Regions from separate parts of the uncultured Agrobacterium sp. genome, predicted to be linked through region 2. Evidence: riboswitches for the same ligand, from Rfam matches in the RefSeq annotation. Region 2 holds a riboswitch; each other region holds the start of a gene.
The links. Region 2 has a riboswitch for cobalamin ahead of QZ869_RS15625 (DUF1636 family protein). Riboswitches for the same ligand answer to the same signal wherever they lie in the genome.
Positions count from the first base shown of each region.

Region 1: another riboswitch for cobalamin. It lies ahead of bluB (5,6-dimethylbenzimidazole synthase); the one in region 2 lies ahead of QZ869_RS15625 (DUF1636 family protein).
Region 3: another riboswitch for cobalamin. It lies ahead of QZ869_RS07825 (CbtB domain-containing protein); the one in region 2 lies ahead of QZ869_RS15625 (DUF1636 family protein).

Region 1 covers NZ_CAJYTV010000011.1:289,931-295,130, reverse strand. The annotation lists gene QZ869_RS09955 (EamA family transporter) at 1-199, opposite strand, end outside; gene QZ869_RS09950 (LysE family translocator) at 240-875, opposite strand; gene bluB (5,6-dimethylbenzimidazole synthase) at 983-1,669, opposite strand; cobalamin riboswitch at 1,764-1,945, opposite strand; gene QZ869_RS09940 (TolB family protein) at 1,978-2,808, opposite strand; gene QZ869_RS09935 (NAD+ synthase) at 2,847-4,526, opposite strand; gene QZ869_RS09930 (LTA synthase family protein) at 4,811-5,200, shown strand, end outside.
Region 2 covers NZ_CAJYTV010000017.1:86,950-92,149, reverse strand. The annotation lists gene cobN (cobaltochelatase subunit CobN) at 1-2,371, opposite strand, end outside; gene cobW (cobalamin biosynthesis protein CobW) at 2,378-3,415, opposite strand; gene QZ869_RS15625 (DUF1636 family protein) at 3,409-3,834, opposite strand; cobalamin riboswitch at 3,949-4,162, opposite strand; gene cobO (cob(I)yrinic acid a,c-diamide adenosyltransferase) at 4,285-4,902, shown strand; gene QZ869_RS15615 (cobyric acid synthase) at 4,906-5,200, shown strand, end outside.
Region 3 covers NZ_CAJYTV010000009.1:121,226-126,425, reverse strand. The annotation lists gene QZ869_RS07840 (type 1 glutamine amidotransferase family protein) at 1-494, shown strand, start outside; gene QZ869_RS07835 (hypothetical protein) at 556-876, opposite strand; gene QZ869_RS07830 (CbtA family protein) at 878-1,585, opposite strand; gene QZ869_RS07825 (CbtB domain-containing protein) at 1,597-1,779, opposite strand; cobalamin riboswitch at 1,923-2,131, opposite strand; gene QZ869_RS07820 (cytochrome c) at 2,186-3,109, opposite strand; gene QZ869_RS07815 (cytochrome c) at 3,188-3,619, opposite strand; gene QZ869_RS07810 (LysE family translocator) at 3,811-4,446, opposite strand; gene QZ869_RS07805 (metallophosphoesterase) at 4,684-5,200, opposite strand, start outside.

The DNA.
Region 1 (5,200 bases), on a different contig from region 2:
CCATGCCGTAAACGACCATGTGCTTCCACGGCACTTTCGGGCGCGGCAGGAGGAAGATCAACGGGACGGCAGCGAAAAGGTAACGCAGAGCGGTCAGGAAAAGGGGCGGCATATCCATGACGCCGATTTTTATGACCACGAAGTTGAAGCCCCAGAGGAAGACCGTGACCAGAGCAAGAAGGATGTGCGGCGCTGACATTGTTCAATCCAAACTCGCGCCGCGCAGACTGGCGACGCTTTTATGCAGCAGCTTTCTTCCAGCCTGCCGCGAGCAGTCCGGCACCGATCAAAAGTCCGCCGCCGGTGCGATTGACGACACGCTGGACGGAGGGCTTGCGAATGGTGTTGCGCGCTGCACTCGCCAGCAACCCATAAAGAGCCGCGTTGCAAGTCGCAAGCACAAGAAAAGTAACTTCGAAAATAAGCACCTGCGGCCAGAACGGCAGGTTTGGCAAGAGGAACTGCGGCAGGAAGGCGACGAAGAAGATGATGCTCTTCGGGTTCAGCGCCGTCACGATATAGGTATGGAGAAATATTTTTATCGGACGCTCGCGCCCTGTCACATTTCCCTCCCCGTCAGACGAAGCTGCGACGGGCGCGCGCCAGAGTTTGATACCGAGATAGATAAGATAGGCAGCACCCACCCACTTCAAGATCGTGAAGAGCGCGGCAGACGTTGCCAGCAGCGCACCGAGGCCCAGCATTGAGGCCGTCATGGCGGTGAAGTCGCCAAGGGCTACGCCAGCAACCGTGGCACTGCTTGCCTTTCGGCCGTGTCCGAGCGCATAGGAGATGACCAGGAGGATCGTGGGCCCTGGAATGGCGAGCATGACGGCGGATGCGGCCACGAAGGCCAGCCAGTTTTCAATCGGCATCGTTAAATCCCCTCTCGAAACAAAGAGAAAGTAAGCCATCGGCCAGCAGGACAGGCAAGGACCTTTTTTCAACTATTGAGAAGCAGCCCACGCGGCAGAGTTGCTACCTATTTTTCGCCCCACCGGTTCTTGAATACCAATTGGTCTAACGGCAGGCGTTGGCGCCATCCCTTCACCGCAAGCTCTGGCTCCGCGTAGAGTTCAGAAACATATCCCAGGCAAAGCCACGCCACGATTTGAATGTGATGCGGGATATCCAGTATCTCTCGGATATCATCGTCATGAAAGATGCTGACCCAGCCAACGCCGACGCCCTCGGCACGTGCTGCCAGCCAGAGGTTCTGGACTGCGCAGACCGTGGAATAAACATCCATATGAGGATTGTGGGTGCGCCCCAGCACCACATCGCCACCTCTTGTTGGATCGCAGGTGACGCAGACGGAGAGCGGCGCCTTCCTGATTCCTTCCAGCTTCAGACTGCGATAAAGCGACTGTTTTTCATCTGCAAACATCTGTGCCGCTTCCTCATTGGCACGGCTGAAGGCCTGCCACACGGCCTGTCTGATCTCACCATTCGTGACGAGGGTAAAATTCCACGGCTGCATGAAGCCGACCGAAGGCGCGGCGTGGGCTGCAGCAAGCAGCTTTCCGATCAGTTCATCCGGTAGCGGATCGGATAAAAACTCATTGCGGACATCGCGGCGAGTCTCGATAGCGCGGTAGACCGCAGCCTTGTCGTCTTCGGCAAATTCAAAAGCTGGCCTCAGGCCGCGCCGGGTGGCATCAGGTCGCATCGTCAATCCCCAACAATGCAGGAAGGACCGCGTGAGCACGCAGATTGCACTGCGTCACAGACCTCCTTCCTCACAACCTGCCGCTGTCCGCGCGGACTGGTCAATCGTGTCAGGCCGGTCTTCTGACTTGGCTTCTTCTGACCGTTGCCGCCTTCCCGAGATTGCTCAGTGGCATATGGCGACGGTCATCCGCCTCACAGCGTTGGGCACGTTGCGGTCTTGCACCGCATTCCCGATTCTCCCGCTCAAGCAGGCACCTGACGAAAACCGTATGTCCAATTGTTGGCGCCAAGGCAAGCGCCGCAGATTTATTCGGCTGGGAAATATCGCACATAGGCAAACTCATCACCAGCTGGTGACCAGTTGGGAGAGTTCATCGTCCCCTGCCCGCCAAAAAGATCAAAGAGCGTTTCGACATTGCCACCATCGGGATCCATCAGTCGCACGCGAACATCGAGATCACGCGGATGGTCGAAGACGTCGCCGTCATAGGAAATGAAGACGACCTTGTCTCCCTTTGGAGACGGATGGGGGAACCAGTCGCCATATGGGCTGTTCGTGATCCGCTCGACGGCTGATCCATCTGCTCTTACGCGCCAGATCTGCATTTGTCCCGTGCGGCTGGAGTTGAAGTATATCCAATGACCGTCCGGCGAATAATCCGGCCCGTCGTTTCGCCCCTCTCCATGGGTCAGGCGCGTCTCGTTGCGGGTTTCTATGTCCATGGAATAAATATCGAAAATCTGATCTCTGATCCCGCAGTAAGCGAAGCTTTTGCCATCCGGCGCCCAGCCATGCCAGTAGGAGGGCAGGTTCGGCGTCATCAATGTCGGCGCGCCACCTGATGACGGAAGAAGATAGATCGCGCTCTTCCCGAACTCGACCTTGTCCGAAATCGCGTAAAGCGACCCATTCGGCGAAATGCCATGATCGTTGTTGCACTGTACGGCAAAGCCGGTGTCGACCTTCTCTACCGCGACATCTCCACCCAGAGACAAGCGATAAAGCAGGCCCTCACTGTTCAACAGGAGATAGCGACCGTCTGGGGACCAGTTGGGTGCTTCGAACAGTTTGTCCGTCTGCCAGACCACCCGATTTGCCCGAGTACGAATATTGAATATCTCGACTGAACTGCGCATCGTTACTCCCCTCACCACGTCCAGACTGGCAGGCCAGCCTACCGGTCGCGGAAGCGATTGGTGATAGGATAGCGCCGGTCACGTCCGAAATTCTTCTTGGTGATTTTCACACCCGGTGCGGACTGGCGACGCTTGTACTCGGCAAGATAGAGCAGATGCTCGATCCGGTGGACAGTTGTCACATCGTGACCGCGTGCGACGATCTCGTCGACGGACATTTCCTGTTCAACCAGGCACTCAAGAATATCGTCAAGAACCGGATATGGCGGCAGCGAGTCCTGGTCTGTCTGGTTGGGCCGCAACTCAGCCGACGGAGCCTTTGAGATGATGTTGGCCGGTATCACTTCACCGGAAGGCCCGAGGGCACCCGGCGGGACATGGGCATTGCGCCAACTGGAGATGGCGTAGACCTGCATCTTATAGAGGTCCTTGATAGGATTGAACCCGCCATTCATATCACCGTAGAGCGTGGCGTATCCGACCGACATTTCCGACTTGTTGCCCGTCGTGACCACCATCGAGCCGAATTTGTTGGACACGCCCATGAGGATCGTCCCGCGTGCGCGGCTTTGCAGGTTTTCCTCTGTTATGCCTTCTTCCGTGCCTTCGAACAATTCCGAAAGGGCTGACATGAAGCCGTCTACGGGCTCGGCGATCGGCACGATATCATAGCGACAACCAAGCGCCCTGGCGCAATCGGCAGCGTCTTTCAGCGATTCTTCCGAGGTATAGCGGTAAGGCAGCATGATGCAGCGCACCCTCTCCTCACCCAACGCATCGACTGCAATTGCCGCACAGATGGCAGAATCGATACCGCCAGAGAGGCCGAGTACGACGCTCTTGAAGCCGTTCTTGTTGACGTAGTCGCGGAAGCCCAGCATGCAGGCGCGATAATCTGCCTCCTCGCCTTCGGGAATATGCGACACCGGTCCTTGGCTGCAATGCCAGCCATTCTCGGTACGCTTCCAGTCGGTAACGGCAAGCGTCGCTTCGAACTGGCTCATCTGAAATGCCAGCGTCTTATCGGCGTTGAAGCCGAAGCTTGCCCCGTCAAAAACCAGTTCATCCTGACCGCCAAGCTGATTGGCGAACACGAGAGGCAGCCCGCTTTCGATAACCTGCCGCAGCGCCACCTGATGACGCACATCGACCTTGCCGCGATAATAGGGCGAGCCATTCGGAACCAACAATATTTCAGCGCCGGCCTCGGCTAGTGTCTCGCAGATACCGAGATCGTTCCAGATTTCTTCGCAAATCGGGATGCCGATGCGGACGCCCCGGAAATTGTAAGGGCCGGAGATGGAGCCTTCGCTGAAGACACGCTTCTCGTCAAACTCGCCGTAGTTTGGCAGGTCGACCTTGTCACGCAGAGCGACAATCGCTCCACCATCCAGCAAGGCGACCGAGTTATGCCTGCCCTTCTCGCCCTGACGGGGGAAGCCGATGATAACGCCCGGGCCGCCATCCGCCGTTTCTGCGGCCAGATCCTCTACCGCCTTGAGGCAGGCTTTCAAGAATGCCGGCTTCAGGACCAGATCTTCCGGGGGATAGCCGGAGATGAAAAGCTCCGTCAGCAGAAGTAGATCGGCGCCTTGGGCTGCGGCATCCGCTCTCGCCTCTCGCGCTTTTGCTAGGTTGCCAGCGACATCGCCGACGGTCGGATTGAACTGGCCGATGGCGATCCGGAACGTGTGGGGAATGGTCTGTTCTGTGCTCATGCCTTCCTCATTATCGCGCCGGCTCTCACTGTGCAACGCGCAGGATAAAACTGTTATAAAACAACGGCCCTTCAAGAAGGTTTCGGCATGGGAATGCCGGACATCCACGGCTCACGCAATGGTTACGCGCCAGACCTGTGAATTGCGCATAGTTCATGTCGCGTTCATTGCCTGTATGTGACAGTTAGATGACACTTATATGACGGGTGATTCATGCCTGTCCCCATGACTGCCGGAGTATAATCGTGACGAAATCGGTGCCCAAAACAACGGTTGCCGAAAGGATGAAACACGTCCTTTCAAACCCATGGACACGGTTCCCTGCCCGTGAAGCCGGTAACATCCAGTCCGTGGTCAATCTCGTTCTTGCAGCCGTTCTCCTTGTGGTATGCATGGAGTGGATTGCGCGAGGCACATTGCACGACGTCGCTACCTTTCTGCTTTCGTCTTCGCGACCCGGACTGACAACGGTCTGCGCAGTGGTCATCGGTCTCATGGCGCTGGACGCTGTCTTCGGGCGTCACTACCGATCGCTGATCGTTGCAGTTCCGCTGCTCGTCTTGCCCGCTTTTTTCTCCAGTCAGAAACAGCTCTATCTCTCCGATCCGCTTTACCCCTCGGACCTGCTTTTCGGACGCCAGATTATCCAGCTATTGCCAGCCATGCTGAAGGCG
Region 2 (5,200 bases):
GTCCGACATCTTCGCCGCCATTGCGCAAAGACGCAGAGCCCCAGAGATCGAAGACCAGATGGCGCGGCCAGTCGCCATGGCTTTGCAAATAGTGGCGCAGCACCTCTTCGCCTGCGGCCTTGCCCAGCTCGAAGGCGGTCGGCGTTGGCATGGTGCGCGGGTCGGCAGCGTAAAGATTGCGCCCTGTCGGCAGCACGTCCAGCCGTCCTCGGGCTGGCGCGCCGGAAGGACCGGGCAAAATGTGGTGGCCGTCCAGGGCGGCGAGCAGCGCTGCCTTCTCGCGGATCGCACTCTCGCGCCTCAGAGAATCCGGCTCATCATCCGCGCAGCGCCCAAAGACATGCTGGCCGTCCTTAATGGCGAAATCCTTCAGATCGCACAAAAACGCATCGATCCGCGTCAGCGCCAAATCCGCATCCTCCTCCACACCGATACCGGCATCGGCGGCAAGCCCCGTCTCGAAGGCCTTTTCGACAATCAGCTTGGCCAGACGATCGCGGCGGCGGCGATCGAGCCCATCGGCCTGGGCATATTCATCGACCAGCTGTTCGAGTGCAGCCTGCTCCTGTGAAAGACCGGCGGACACCAGAACGGGCGGAACGTGCCCGATGGTAAGGGCGGCAATGCGCCGTTTGGCAACGGCAGCCTCACCCGGATTGGAAACGATGAAGGGATAGATGACCGGCAGCGATCCGGTGACGATCTCCGGGAAACAGGCTTCCGACAATGCGACCGTTTTCCCGGGCAGCCATTCCAGCGTGCCATGCGCGCCGACATGGATGATGGCATGGGCGTCGAAATCCTGCTGCATCCACGCGCCGAAGGCGGCCAGCGCATGACGCGGCGGCAAGGCCGGATCGTGATAATCCACCCGCCTGTCCGCCTGCCGTCCACGATCCGGAGCAAGCGCGACGATGACGGAGCCAAAACGGGCGGCACGGAAGCGGAATGACCCATCGATAACGGCCTCGTCGTCAGCCGCGTCACCCCAGGCGGATGCGATAGAGGTGCAGGCGGCAAGCGGGAGACCGTCCAGAAAGTGCTGGTAGCAAGATATCGGAAGACTGGCGCTCTCCGCCTCGATTCTATCCAGCAACGCTCTTGCCGTTTCCGGAATATCGCCAACCGCATAGCCCGCATCACGTAGGTCGCGCAGCATCTCCAAAACACTTTGCGGCACATCGAGACCGACTGCATATCCGATGCGACCGGGTGCAGCACCCGGATAGTCCGGCATGAGGATAACGAGACGCCTCTCCGCCACCGGCGTCTGCGTCAACCACAGATGGGCAGCGATTCGGTCTGCGACCTGGGCCACACGATCCGGCTCTGGCGCATTGAGCAGTCCTTGGCGCCCTGAAGGATCGGATTGCTTGAAGGAGATGGCACCGGCCAGAATCCGGCCATCCAGTTCCGGCAGGACCACATGCATGGCAAGATCCGACGGGTTTAGGCCGCGCATGTTATCGGCCCAGGCATCGCGCCGCGTGGTTGCCATGATGACCTGGAACACCGGCACACCAAGCCGGTCGAACAGGCTTTTGCCATGCTCATCTGTCTGGCTGGCAAAGGCCGTTGCCGCGATGATGGCCACAGGCTTCAGCGGCGCCAGCGTGTCTTCCAGAAACCGTATCGCCTCACCATCCTTCAAGCCACTGACGAAAATCGGCAGGGGGGCAAAGCCGCGGTGCTTCAGGGCCTCAAACAGCGCATCGATGGGCGCGGCATCGGCTGCCAGAAGCATGGAACGGTAAAAGAGAATGGGCAGCTTTGGAGCTTCTGGCGGAAAAGCGGAGAGCGCTTGAGCAAGATCGACCACGCCAAGGTCTGGGATATAGAAGCCGGATTTCGGCAGCGGCTCCGGCTCGACATCCGGCCAGACGCCTTCCTTGGCAAAAGCGGTGAGGCCTTCGCAAAGACGACGCATGTTCTGCTGCCCGCCTTGCCGGAAGAAGGAGAGGACGGAGCCAAGCTGGCCCTGATCGACCGTCGATTGCGCTTCGAGCTTTTCATCGCGCTCGCTGCATTCGCCTGGCAGAAGCACGAGCTTGATGCCGCGCCGGCGCGCCATCATTGCCAGCTGATCAACGCCGTAGCGCCAGCGATCCGCGCCACCCAGAATCCGGATAAGGATCAGCTTGGCATGCTCCGCAGTCTTTTCGATCCAGAGATCGACCGACATGGGATGGCGAAGCTCGGACAGATTGGCGACGCTGAGTGAGACGCCGGAGCCCTCCGGCCATGCCCGCTGCAAACCGGCAAGGTCGCTTGAGGAGAACGACAACACCACCACATCCGCCTGCGGCTGGTTGAGATCAACCGGCTCGATCAGGTCGTCCAGAGACGATGATGTGGTGGCGAGGATATGCATGACGCGTCAGGCCGCCAGCATCTGTTCGATCTTCTCGCGGTTGAGGCCCTTTTCACCGATCACGACGAGCGCCGAACGGCGTACTTCGCCTGCGGCCCAGGGGCGGTCGAAATAGTGATTGACGCGCGCGCCGACGGCCTGAACCTGAAGGCGCATGGGCTTGGACGAGACTTCGACGAAACCCTTGATGCGCAGAACGTTCTCAGACGCCGCGGTCTGGGCGATACGTTCTGCCAAGGCCTCCGGATCGGACACCGCACCGAGTTCGACCACGAAGCTGTCGAATTCGTCGTGATCGTGGTCCTCTTCCTCATCATGATGGGTATGGCGGTTTTCGATATCGTTTTCGACTGCCAGCCCAAGCCCGATCAGCACGGCAGGATCGATCTGGCCGTGGGAAGCAACGACGATCTTGGCGGCCTTTGGCAGATGCTCGCCGATATGCGCCTTGGCACGCTCCAGACCTTCGGCATCGAGAAGATCGGCCTTGGTCAGCACGATCAGGTCGGCGCAGGCGATCTGATCTTCGAAGACTTCCTCGACCGGATCGTCATGGTCGAGCGCTTCGTCATTGGCGCGCTGGGCGGCGAGCGCGTCCATGTCATGCGACACCATGCCTTCGGCAAGTGCCGCACCATCGGCAACGGCAACGACCGCGTCGACGGTGACGCGACTCTTGATCGCCGGCCATTGGAAGGCCTGGACCAGTGGCTTGGGCAGCGCAAGACCGGAGGTCTCGATCAGGATATGATCGACCCGCGGTTGACGGCTCAGAATCTGCTCGATGGCCGGCTGAAAATCATCCGCGACTGTGCAGCAGATGCAGCCATTGGCAAGCTCGACGATGTTTTCTTCCGGGCAGCTTTCGATGCCGCAGCCCTTGAGGATGTCCCCATCGATGCCGACATCGCCGAACTCATTGACGATAATCGCCAGACGCTTGCCATCGAGCTTTTCCAAAAGGCCGCGCAGCAGCGTGGTTTTGCCGGCGCCCAGAAAGCCGGTGACGATGGTGCAGGGAACGCGCTCTAGCGTGGTCATGATGTCTCCTCGAGGAAATTCAAAGGGGGAATGCGCGCGACCATGCCGCGCTTCAAGCTGTCCGGACGCCCGCGCCAAGGCATCAGGCCATCGGTGGAACTTTCAAGCAGGCGCGCGCCGGTGATCAGATCATCGGCATGATCGGGCGTCAGCCCGCCGAAGACGTAAGACCAGCCATCGGCACTGCGCATCGCGGCACTGGCACCACGCTTGCAATTGGCAAGGCAGTTGACGCTGCGTACCTCGATATCGGCTTCCGCACCAAGCGCGATCGCCGCCTCTGCCAGCAGCGCGCCGGGGCGCGGCTCGGCATTCGGTTCTGCCTCACTACGGCAACTGCGGCAGACATAAACAACCAGACCGGGAGCTTTCTGCTTTTCGGTCGATCCTTCCGTCCGAGACGATGTCGCTGTAATATCCAAACCGAGCCCGCTTCCGCTGTTAAAACATGCAAGGGGTGCGGTGCCAAAGACGGAATGCGAGACAGCGCAAACCGATATTCGGCGGAACTGACTGACCGGAGCACCCCGCCCGGCAGACGTTTTTTCTGGAACGGCAGGTCTCCTGGCTTGCGGCTTGAATAGGCGCCCTTGCACCGCCTTCCCGGATCGAAATCCAGTGGCTTTACGGTGCGGGCTTGCCGCTTACAGTTGCGGGGGCAGCCACGGATTGACCCGAGAAGTGGGCGGAACCGTGTTCCCTCTTAGCTTTTCCCGTTGCCGGAAAAAGACCGTCAGTGCCTTACCTTTACGGGCAAGCTGGCTTGCGGTCAATGCGCGGATTCTTGAGCGATGCTCTCGGTGCCATTGCCGAGAAGGGCGTTTTGACTATAGTCGCCGCTTCCAAAACAGGCTCGGAAGGACGTGGACATCATGACACGCGAGATCAGCGACAGTGACGCCGCCCGCCACCGCGAGAAGATGGTGAACCGCAAGAGCGTGCAGGATGCGGAAGTGGCCGAGAAGACCATCGAGAAGGGTCTATTGATGGTCAATACCGGCCCTGGCAAGGGCAAGTCCACTGCAGCCTTCGGCCTTGCGCTGCGCATGCTCGGCACGGGCCGACGCGTTGGTATCGTCCAGTTCATCAAGGGCGCGTGGTCGACCGGTGAACAGCAGGCGCTGATGCTTTTTGGTGACCGGGTGGAATGGCGCACCATGGGCGAAGGTTTCACGTGGGACACTCAGGACCTGAAGCGCGATATCGCCGCGGCGACCAAGGCCTGGGAGGAAGCAAAGCTCCTGATGGCCGATGAGACGATCGGTCTTTTGGTTCTGGACGAATTGAATATCGCGCTTCGCTACGATTATCTGGATCTGACGGACGTTGTCGCCACTTTGCAGAGACGCCGTCCCGATCTGCACATCATCGTGACCGGGCGCAATGCCAAGCCGCCGCTGATCGAGGCAGCAGACATGGTGACGGAGATGACGCTGGTGAAGCATCACTTCAAGGCGGGCGTCAAAGCCCAGTCCGGCATCGAGTTCTGATCCATGGTCGCCAGATCCATCATGTTTCAGGGAACCGGCTCGGATGTCGGCAAGTCGCTGATGGTGGCGGGTCTGGCGCGTGCCTTTACCCGTCGCGGACTTTCGGTCCTGCCCTTCAAGCCGCAGAATATGTCCAACAATGCCGCGGTGACTGCGGATGGTGGCGAGATCGGTCGGGCGCAGGCCTTGCAGGCGCGGGCGGCAAATGTTCCGCTCTCGGTGCACATGAACCCGGTTCTTTTGAAGCCCCAGAGCGAAACCGGCGCGCAGGTGGTGGTACAGGGCAAAATCCTCGGCA
Region 3 (5,200 bases), on a different contig from region 2:
GGGGCTATCTTGGTGTCGAGATCGTAACGGCATCTCCAGATGGCCTACCCGTTACGTCTATGGGTGGGTTCAAGGTCGCGCCGGAAACGGCTCACGACGCCCTTGATCCTAGCACTATAGACGCCCTCGTCATTCCTGGCGGCCTGTCTTGGGAAAAGGGTAAGGCTCCCGATTTCAGCGATCTGGTCCATCGCTTTCGGGAAAAAGAACGCGTCGTCGCAGGGATCTGCGCCGCCGCGAGTGCGCTAGCAGGCACCGGCATCCTGAACCACGTTGCGCACACGGGGAACTCGCTGGAATCGCACCAGCGATATGACGCTTATGATGGGTCAGTGCTTTATCGCGACCAGCCGAGGGCTGTCAGTGACAAGGGCATCGTCACCGCGCCCGGCAACTCGCCGGTGAGCTTCGCGACAGAGGTATTGGAAGCCCTTGGTCTCTGGGCACCGGAAGCCGAAAGCGAACTTTCGGTGTTTTCCGCAGAGCATCGATAGGGCGCCATGCCTCTCTCTGAAGCCACAAAGGCCGCTCTGTGCAAGTCCACTCATCGTGCTTTCAACGGTCCAGAACACGGCAGAGGCGCGCCGGTCCTTGCGCGTCTTCCACCGCCATGGCGCGGCGTAAATCACGGCTGTTGATGTGGAGGCTTCGGTCGGATGGAATTGTCATCCGCTCGATCTTCTTGCGCGCAGCATCGAGAAAAGCGTCCCGGTTTTCCAGGAAGTAAGCCCGGCACGTCTGCGCTGTCGGCGCCTCTTGCAGGAGCGCCTTGAAGGCAAGACGATGCATGGCGCAAAGCGCGCCATGACCGGGAACCGGAAAACGCAGGCAATCGAGCTCATCGCTCCAGTCGGCTGCGTTTCCCCCTGTGATCATCTTACTTTGCAGCTTCGAAACGCTTGAGGAACAGGCCACTCAACGAGCCGAGGATCAGCCAGAAGACGAAGCTGGTAACGGTGGCGAGAACGACGAAGCGGCGTTCCAGCGGCAGAGGTGCCAGCGCGTGTTCACCTGTAGGCGGCAACGGCGCACCGACGACATGCGGCGCAACAATCAGCACGACAGCAAGGATCACCGCCCAAGGCTCTGAACGGCGAAACGCAAGAAGCGCAATGCCACCGGCCGTGGCGGCCGCGGTTGCAATCCACCAGATCTGGCGCGCACCGAGATCGGCCGCCGGGCTTCCCGGCAGTTCCGGCGGCAGGCCGATCATCGGAGCCAACATCACGGTGGCAAAGCCCGCAAGCCCCCAGAAAAGCCCCTCGCGCCAGCCACCCTGAGCGCCGCGAAGCGAGATCAGGCCAGTGAGCACGAGCGCATAGCCGATGGCAGTCAGCACATTGGCGGCCACGGTGTAGGCGTTACGCTCGAACCCATCGGCGGGGGCCCAAGCTTCAGCGTCGTGGTGGTGATCGGCTGGTGTGGCGGCATCATGCGAATGGTCTGCTTCGCTGCCGGCACCCTCGAACGTTTCCGCCTGGAGAATGAGCGGCGTTGTGCCAACCGCTTGCATGGCACTGACGGCCAGTCCGGTAATCAGGCCGACGAGCACAGCGGTAAAAACGATATTCCTGAAAAACGACATCTCAGTTCCCCTCAATGGCAGGGGAAGGCATTGGCGTGGCGCGTATCATGCGCCGCATTATGCATGGCCTCGACATGCGAGAAGCCGACGAAACCGACGATAAACAGTCCGAGCGCTACAGCGGTCAGGGCTTGAAGGAGTTTCGAAGTCATTGAGGAAACGGCGCTCGACGCCGTGTTCTGTTGGATAGACATGGTGACCCTCTTTTTCAGCGGCGCGCTGTTTTCAGGCAGCCGGACGCACGCGTTCAACATTCACCACGGGGAAAGACAAACAGGGCTTTTCGGACGGATGATTCCTGCCCGAAAACCGTGCTCTTCCGGACACCCCGCCGGCATTGACGACACTTCGTGATGGCAGGTCTCCTGGCTCGCGGGTCGTAGCTTTGAAAACGCCTTCCCGATGCAAAAAACAGCATCAGTGGCTTTCGTTTTCAGGCTCGCCGCTCACAGTTGCGGGGGCAGCCACGAATGAGAGCGAAGCTCCTATCGTGTTCCCTTTTCACTTTCCGGCAGGACCGGAAAGACCATCACCTGTCTGTTATCAGTCAGAGGTTGTGTAGAGTCAATGCGAGAAGCGCCGCCTCCCGCATTCAGGATTTCAGCGCGCCGGAACTGCCTTGAGATAAGCGGCGATCGCATTGCGGTCATCGGTAGAAAGCTTCGCCATGTTTTGCTGCACCTTGACCATGGAGCCGCCGACACTGTCGAACTCCGGCGTGAAGCCGGTCTCGAGGTAGTTGGCGATATCTGCTGCCGTCCAGGAGCTGATGGCCTGCGAGCCGGGCGTGATATCGGGGATCGTTCCCTCGCCTTCCGGGTTGGGGCCGCCCGCCAGCCACTTGTCCTTGATCAACCCGCCAAGTGCCGTGCGTGGCGTATGGCATTCGCCGCAATGGCCTGGACCTTCCACCAGATACTGGCCGCGTGCGACATCGGCGCTGGCATTGTCATTGGCAAGCTGCACGCGCGGCGCACCCTTGTCAAAATAGAGGAACTTCCAGCCACCGAGAGCCAGTCGCATGTCGAGCGGGAATGGTAGATCGTGGGCAGGCGCATCATTGGTGCTGGTGGGCAACGTCTTCAGATAGCCGAAGAGGTCGTTGATGTCCTGCGCAGTCATGCGGGCGTAGGACGTATAAGGGAAGGAGGGATAGAGATGTTCGCCATTCTTTCCAACGCCTCTGGTCATGGCGTCACCGAATTCGGCCACTGTCCAGCTGCCGATACCGTGCTGAGGATCTGGCGAGATGTTGGGAACGTGAAAAGTGCCGAAAGGGCTCGGTAAGGCCTGGCCGCCGGAAAGCGTTTTCACGGCGTCTCCGGTCGCATCCGGGGCGGCGTGGCAGCTTGCGCATCCGCCTGCCCAAAACAGAGTCTCGCCATTGGCAAGATCCGGCTCGCCCAGATTGGCCCAGTGGCTTGGTGGTTGGCGCTCAGGTGCCGTCACCCACATGAAGATACCGAAACCGGCAATCCCCGCGACCGCAATGCCGCCTGCCAGCTTTGCCCATATGGATGCCATCCGCCTCTCCGCCTAATCGATAAAACATCAAAAAAAAGAATAGCCCGCCGCTGAACCGGCGGGTGTGTCTTCGTCGTCTTACTTCTTCAGACGATAGGCCTGATGGCAGGAGCTGCAATCGGCGCCGAGCGTCTTCAGGGCAGCACCCGTGCTGGCCTGATCAGTCGGCAACTGTGCGAGCACCGCGTCAGCATCGGCGCCAAGCTTCTCAGACTTCGCCTTGAAGTCGGCGAAGTTCTGCCAGATGGCAGGCGACGCTGCACCGCCTTCGGAGCCCGCCGGGAACTGGTCCGGGAATGCCTTGGCGTTGGTGCTGATGGTGGTGACAGCGGTCTTCACGGTCTCGGCGTCGTACGGCTTTTCGCCCTTGGCGATCGCGCCGAGTGCGCCCATGGCGCCACCGATCTGCTTCATCAAGCCTTCGCGCTTTTCAACTTCGCCGGCCGCGGACACCGCTCCGGCGCAAAGACAGCCTATAAGAATGGATGCGGCAATCGTCTTGAATTTCATGCTCTCTCTCCTTGTTCCGGTGTCACCGGAGGGTGGTTGTTCGCCGTCCCGCATCGATCTCACGACACGCGCATGCGTGCCGGGCGGCACACCGAGTCGAACAGAGATGAAGATGCAGGCTACACGTGGCAAAAAGAAGTCACATTCAGGTGATTTTCCAAAGGAAAATCAGGTACCTAAACTTGTCTTTTTCAGTTTCCTTTCAACCCTTCCCAAAGTGTGAAGACGGCAACTAAAATCAGCAGCAGCCCGGCGATCCTACCGATGAGAATTGTCGCTCTAGGGGATGACACCAGAAAATCACGACTTTTGCCAGCGGTTAGCGCCAGCGTGCCATAGACGGCCAGTTGAGTCCCAGCAGTCATCAGCCCCATGACGATGCCTTGAACCCATATCGGACCATAGGCGGGTTTGAGAAATTGAGGGTAGACAGCCATCATGAAGAGATAGGCTTTCGGGTTGCTGAGGCAGGTAATGACTCCGCGCCGAAAGGCCCGCCAGGCGGAAGCGCTAGCACTGACCTCATCTGCTTCGATCACAATCGAGCTTCGTATCAGGCTGAACCCGATCCAGATCATATACGCCGCACCGAAGATCATCAGCGGCGTGAAAAGAACGGGAATGAGCGTCGCCAGAAGGGCAATGCCGATGGCGCCATAGAGTGAATGCACCGCTCCACCTGCGATGATGCCGGATGTCGCGGCAAGCCCGACGCGTCTCCCGCCAGTCAAGGAACTGGCCAGGACGAGGAGCATATCTATTCCTGGCAGCATGATGATACCAAAGAGCAGCGTGAAATAGAGCCAGAGGTTTTCAGTATAGGTCATGTCGGTCCGGACACATGGCGCGGAGAGAGGATCGAGAGAAATTCTCGAAACCTTATCCACCCGGTGGAGGGACTGTATCAAATGAATAAGTGTGGTGGATTCAACTCGCTGACGAGAGGCTTTTCAAAGCTTGTCGTGATCTCTCAGGTCATCTCATAAATTTTATTTTTATCGCATGTCGGCAGCGCAAAACCTCTGCACACTTTTGCACAACACGCTTTAGCGCGCATCGTTCGCTCAAAACACCAGAACGCGGCTCGTCTCGCGGCCAAAACCACGAATGGCGATGCGATCCGGATAGACGTCGGCGATCGCAAAGGCATTTTGGTCCAGCGTGTCCACCATGCCTTTGATGTTGACGAAATGGGTATTGCCGATCGCGCCGTAATTGCCTTCATGATTGTGCCCGCAGAACCACGCCTTGACGCTGTGGTGGGCTGCAAGCAGTTTCAGCACTTCGGGGGCATCCCACATATTATGCGCGTTCTCCGGAAAGAGCGGATAGTGGCAGAACAGAACGACATGTTCCTGCATGGCATCGGCCTTTGCGAGTGTCGCTTGTAGCCAGGAAAGTTGCTCATCGCTGAACGAGCCGTTCCAATCCTGCGCATTCAAAGCCCCGGCCTGCCGCAATGCCTCCAGGCGCATCTTTGCAAGCTCTCGACGGGGGTCGCCCAGCGGAGGCGCGAAGGTGCTGACATCATTGCCATCGAGCACGATGAAGCGGAATTCACCGAGACTGAAGTCATGCCAT